DNA from 2 places in the Alteromonas sp. W12 genome. Region 1 is predicted to be linked to the other one. Evidence: predicted binding sites of a transcription regulator. Region 1 holds the regulator's gene; the other holds the start of a gene.

Region 1 (3,203 bases):
TGATACTGCTTGGCGATCAGCTGCTTTCTGTACCAGAACTTATTCGAACTGCGCACCAAGTGAAGCAAAAAATAAGGCAAAATATTGGCTGGTCGGTAGGTTACAACGTTTTGATCTTACCTTTCGCCGTATCAGGCCTACTTTCACCGTGGATGGCTGTTGTTGGTATGTCGTTAAGCAGTATCATTGTGGTCACAAACTCAACGCGACTTTTGAGCAAATAGCATGAGTATTATTTACGTATTAATTCCAATCGCCATCATCATTGTTGCCGTCGCTATCGTGATATTCTTTTGGGCGGTGAAAACCAATCAATTTGAAGATTTGGATCGCCAAGGGTATAGCATACTGTTTGACGATGATCTTCCGCCAGAAGAAAAAAAGCTAGCTGAGCAACGCAAGCAACTTCAAGACAGTAAAGTAGACAAAAGCCAAGCGCCACATGGAAGGGATTAACTACTTCTCTGCCTTTCTTATCGGCTTAGCCGGTGGAGTTCACTGTGTGGGAATGTGCGGTGGAATTGTCGCTGCGCTAAGGATGGTATCGCCTAAAGGCGCTTCAGCACTACCCTATACCCTTGCCTATAACATGGGACGTATAGTGAGCTACACCATCGCCGGAGCAATAACCGGGGCACTTGGAAAAATTGCAGCAGATTATATACCTCTTGCCAACTATGCCCTTTCCCTACTTAGCGGAATCATGTTGCTTCTACTGGCGTGTTATTTGGGTAAGTGGTGGACTGGCTTAACAGTGCTGGAAAATGCGGGTAAAGGCCTATTTTCCAAAGTCCAGCCGCTTTCAAAACGCTTTTTGCCATTTAAGACCCCTTTAAGTGCGTTGCCTTATGGTTTTATTTGGGGTTGGCTTCCTTGCGGTTTGGTGTATTCCACACTTACCTGGTCTCTCGCGGCGGGTAACGCGCTAGAAGGCGCTGCTATTATGTTCTTCTTCGGTTTGGGTACATTACCCACCTTGCTCGCTGCAAGCGCTGGTAGCCAATATATTGTTCGAAGTTTTCAACATAACCATTTTAGACAAATTATTGCGGTAATAATGGCAATATATGCAGCTTATCTTATTCATGGCGCAATCGTTTAAAAATGGGTGTATTATTGTCGGGTATTCTTTTAGAGAGCGTGCATTATGAGCAAAGGAAGCCAATTTTCTATTCACTGTCAAAACTGTAGTTTCAGTCACCTGTGTTTACCGGTGGCGTTAAACAAAACAGAAATCGAGTCTCTTGACGATATTATTGAACGCAAGAAGCCGCTTCATAAAGGTGACACGCTGATTCAAACTGGTGATAAATTCCGTTCTCTATTTGCAGTGAGAACCGGTTCATTCAAATCATTTGTGACTAATACCGAAGGTGAAGAACAGATTACCGGCTTCCACTTTCCTGGTGACATTATCGGTTTCGATGCATTAAGAGAGAACAAACACCAAAGCTATACCTCTGCGTTAGAAACTGCCATGGTGTGTGAACTTCCCTACGAGACCCTCGACGAAATGTCAGTGCAATTTCCAAAACTGCGCCACCAAATCATGAGCTTCATGAGTGCTGAAATAAAACAAGATCACGACATGATCATGCTTTTAAACAAGCGAACTGCAGAAGAGCGCTTACTGTATTTCATCTCACACCTGTCGCAACGCTTTGAAGAGCGTGGCTTTTCCCATAGAGAATTCCACTTAACCATGACGCGCAACGAAATTGGAAACTATTTAGGATTAACGATTGAAACGATTAGTCGTCTGTTAAGCCGTTTTCAAAAAGACAACATCATAAAAGTAGACGGCAAGCTTATTACTATTTTGGATTTCGATAGGCTAAACACCAAACTAGCGGCGCTTAACGGCCCTAGCGTTGTCTGCGGTTAGCCGTTTTTAGGTGTTAAATAAGGCGCGCACTAAGCGCGCTTTTTTGTGACCAGTGTTAGCCACCTATCTACCCTTTCAGCGCCACGCCGGTTGCTCCATATTCAATTCGGTAGCTTCACTCATGGTCGCCTCGTAAAATTCTTGATCTAAAACAACTTACGTTTTTCCCAATGTCGTTTATAGTTAGTATTAGAAAACTTCGATTTCGACAGCCACTACTAAGTTTCGTAGTTAGGGGGACGTTATGATTGAGTGTAAACGAATTCTGGCCGTGGTAGATGCCGAGCGCGATAACCAACCTGCACTAAGCCGTGCTTATGAACTCGCTTCAAAAACAGGTGCTTCAGTTACCGCCATGATGGTGGTATACGACTTATCTTATGATATGACGACCATGCTTAGCCCGGATGAGCGCGAGTCAATGCGCGATGCAGTTACAAAGGAGCATGCAAAATGGCTTGCCACCCACTTAAGAGAACAAGGATTCACTGAAACTGATATCGTTGTAGAATGGAATAATCGTGCGTATGAGTCGATTATTTACTACACCCTAAACAATCAGATAGATTTAGTGGTAAAGGCAACCAAAAAGCACGACGATCTTGCTTCTGTTATTTTCACCCCCACCGACTGGCATTTAATGCGTAAATGCCCTCGCCCAGTATTGCTCGTTAAAGAGCACGACTGGCCAGAAGGAGGAGAGATTATTGCTGCAGTAAACGTAGGCAGTGAAGACGATGAGCATGCCGCACTTAACGATAAGCTCACCCTCATTGCTAACGACTACGCCTCTTTATTGAAAGGGAGCGTAAATTTGGTCAACAGTTACCCTTCTACACCACTTAATATCGCCATAGAAGTGCCTGAGTTCGACCCCGATACCTATCACGACGCGGTAAAAAATCATCATTTAAAGGAAATGCGTAGTCACGCGTTAAAGTACGGTATTCCTGACAACAAATGTGTAGTAAGAGAAGGCCTTCCGGAAAAAGTTATCCCGCAAGTGGCAAAAACACTGGATGCAGAGCTGGTTGTTATTGGTACCGTTGGCCGTGTGGGCATTTCAGCGGCCCTAATTGGTAACACTGCAGAACACGTGATCGACGAACTCAATTGCGATGTGCTTGCTATTAAGCCAGATGGATTTGTGTCGCCGTTGTCGGTGTAGTCTTTTTATTAGTACTACATAGCCCGTGTTTGCGGTTACTTAGCGGTCAACACGGTATGTCACCAACAAATTTAACTTCACAAGCATGGTCTCGAAAAGCCGCTTTAATGTATAATGGTGGCTTTATCACAAACCAAGCTAGTTAATTAT
Region 2 (3,203 bases), on a different contig from region 1:
CAATGGGGCAACCGGCGGAATGCTGTAATCTACTGCCTGTTGAAGCGCGGCATCAGAAGGATTTGAAACGTTCTCAGTGAAAGGCTCTAGCAACATAGCGTAGCCCAAACTGTCTTTATTTTGGTCGAAGGCAGTACGTTGCTCAGCTGTCGCGGTGCCGTTTCTTACATCTTCAAGTACTTCATAGGCTTTAATTCCGCTTAGAATACGCTCGCGATTCTCTTCTTTAAGATCCTTAATACCTTTTACTTCTTCGGTTAACGAACGGGTAGCAATAATGCCCATTGCCCAAGGAATTTGAAGGGCGTACTCGGTTTCCTGCTTTTCGTCGTTTGGAATACCAAACACAGTAAACGGCGCAGGTGCAGGATGGGTTTCGTACTCAGCTTCAACTGCTGCCAGCTTCACTTTTTGTACATCACCAAGCTCATAACCACTTTCATCACCTAACACGATCACAGAAAGCGTTGAGGCTAGGCCGAAGCTAGCAGCTATGGCGAACGAACGGCGCGCAAAGGCGATATGCTTATGATTAAGCAGGTAGTAACTTGAAATTGCCAACACAAACATTGCGCCGGTCACGTAACCTGCTGATACAGTGTGAACAAATTTGACCTGTGCTACGGGGTTAAAAATAACCTCAGCAAAGCTGGTCATTTCCATACGCATGGCTTCAAAATTAAATTCAGCGCCTACCGGGTATTGCATCCAGCCGTTAGCAATCAAGATCCACAGTGCAGAGAAGTTTGAACCAATGGCCACCAGCCAAGTCGCCATCAAATGCTTCACCTTTGACATTTTGTCCCAGCCAAAGAAGAACAAACCCACGAAGGTAGATTCCAGGAAAAAGGCCATTAGGCCTTCGATGGCAAGTGGCGCACCGAAGATATCGCCTACATAGTGAGAATAGTAAGACCAATTCATTCCGAACTGGAATTCCATGGTTAAGCCTGTGGCTACACCAATGGCAAAGTTAATTCCAAACAGCTTTCCCCAGAATTGGGTCATCTGCTTATAAATTTCTTTACCCGTCATTACGTATACCGATTCCATAATGGCAAGTAAGAAACTAAGCCCCAAAGTTAAGGGTACAAATATAAAGTGGAACATTGCAGTTAATGCAAATTGCCACCGCGATAGTTCTATTAACGTATCGCTCATGGGTTATCTCCCTTGTATTTCGTGTGCGCGTTAAACGCTTAGCAGAAAAGTGGTTTAAAATTCAGTGATGAACACGTGAATATGCCGCATGGCAAGAGCACGGTTTATGCCATACATCAGTAATTTGGCTGCTTAAGCGCAATTACCGATAAACGGCGGTATTTTCGTACTGTGCAGATAAATTATTCCACGACCGAGCGTGTGGCTTATTGATCCAACGCAACAATTCATGGCGATGCATTCGCCATATTTGTCATTTAGGTGACAAATATGGCACAAGAGAAAGGTCACGTAGGTGAACATTGAGAGGTAGAGAATAGGGCGCGTTAGGGTGTATATGTGATTGTGAATGCACCCCGTAAATCACCCAATTCAAACCCTGTAGCTTGATCATTGGGATAGTGCTTTAGAATGGATTGTTTTACTGAAGGTGCCACATTGGCTCCGTGGCATGCCATGCACACCTGACCTTGTTCAATCGCCATCATGTACCTAAACTCACCGCTTTCGCTATCGTATTGATAAGTTTCAATAGGTCTTTTAGGGGCCAAATTGTCTTGCTTAGCTTTGGTCAGTAATTGTGAAAACCACGCTAACTGCTCACGCTCCCATTGATCTGCCGCATTGTTTGGGTTCCTTACTTTCAGCGCGGTACGCCCAACCTCCCACCCGTTTTGACTAAGCGCCAGAGCAATAGGAGCCGCTGCAATCTGGCATTCGTTAACGCCAGCCTCTAGCCCTCCGGATTGAATTGCTTGCTGTAGTCGTGACTTTAGCGCGCCTCCCAGTGCTTTTGCGTGTAATCGCGCTTCTTTGACTTTTTCCTGTACACTGTTTTCACTTTTTTTCTCATTGGCAGTCACTGTATCTGCCAATGAATGAGCACTACTTGCCAATAAGCTTATCGCCACCAGCATTACGCTATTTTTCATTATAAAACTCTCTTTGGAACTGAATGAGTTGCTACCGAAGTATTGTCGTTTGTCTCAAACAGTGAACAAGCTCTATGCCAATATGATAAATTGCCAAAATTAAATTAGAACAAACTAATATTCAGCCACCCATGAATATATCCATAGTACAAGCGATGATAGATGCGATAGATAAACCCGCAATCTTCATTAACCCAAGCTACGTTATTGAAGCTGTCAACCAGCCCTACAGAGATACCTACCCTGTGGATATAAAGCTTGGCTTTAGTACCTGCTATCAAGTCTCTCACCGCAACAACAAACCTTGCGATAAGTGCGGCGAGCATTGCCCAATGCAAGAGAGTAAAGCCACAGGACGAGCGGCTAGCGTAGTACACGTTCATACCACCAGTGAGGGTCAAAGCTACTGCGACATCCTCATGCGCCCGATCTTCGACGGTAGCGGAGAATTATTAGGTTTCTTGGAAATACTTGATAAGCTTTCGTTTGCCTCAAACCGACCTTCAGCAGGAAAGATGGTCGGCGAATCAGAGGCATTTAAAGCAATGCTAAACAAAATAAATCGCGCCGCTAACTCAGATATTTCAGTACTATTGTTTGGCGAAACCGGCACGGGTAAAGAGCTGGTGTCCCAAGCACTTCACTCGAGTAGTCACCGTGCTGGCAAACCATTTGTTGTCATCGAGTGTACCGGCATGTCTGACACGCTGCTTGAAAGCGAACTATTCGGTTATGAAAAAGGGGCATTTACAGGCGCAACCACAAATAAGAAAGGGCTCGTAGAAGCAGCGGAAGGCGGCACATTGTTTTTTGATGAAGTCGGCGATATCCCACTTTCAACACAAGTAAAGCTTCTGCGGCTGTTCGAGTCTCAAACTTATCGGCCTGTAGGAAGCACAGTGTCTAAAAAGGCTGATTTTCGTTTAGTGTGTGCATCACACAAAAATCTAAAGCATATGGTGGAAACGGGCGAATTCAGACAGGACCTCTACTACCGCATTGCCGGTTTTCCTATCAACCTCCCTTCTTTACGACAAAGAAAATCAGATATAGCACTGATAGCCGCTCACTTTTTGGCAATGTCTAAAGAGAAAAAACGGTTTCATAAAA

The links. The regulator FNR, encoded in region 1, switches genes on or off when oxygen is low (the NO sensors DNR and NnrR bind a similar motif). The targets are predictions, from matches to a motif close to TTGATCTAGATCAA.
Region 2: a site for FNR is predicted at 1,371-1,384, ahead of AWH61_RS12865 (cytochrome ubiquinol oxidase subunit I). Genes of this name have one in related genera too.

Annotation. Positions count from the first base shown of each region.
Region 1 is NZ_LQXH01000014.1:15,779-18,981, forward strand. Features, by position in the region: gene AWH61_RS19330 (heavy metal translocating P-type ATPase) at 1-224, shown strand, start outside; gene ccoS (cbb3-type cytochrome oxidase assembly protein CcoS) at 226-456, shown strand; gene AWH61_RS19340 (sulfite exporter TauE/SafE family protein) at 443-1,102, shown strand; gene fnr (fumarate/nitrate reduction transcriptional regulator Fnr) at 1,148-1,885, shown strand; gene uspE (universal stress protein UspE) at 2,130-3,053, shown strand; gene ttcA (tRNA 2-thiocytidine(32) synthetase TtcA) at 3,202-3,203, shown strand, end outside.
Region 2 is NZ_LQXH01000008.1:336,770-339,972, reverse strand. Features, by position in the region: gene AWH61_RS12865 (cytochrome ubiquinol oxidase subunit I) at 1-1,161, opposite strand, end outside; gene AWH61_RS12860 (Tll0287-like domain-containing protein) at 1,488-2,093, opposite strand; gene AWH61_RS12855 (sigma-54 interaction domain-containing protein) at 2,249-3,203, shown strand, end outside.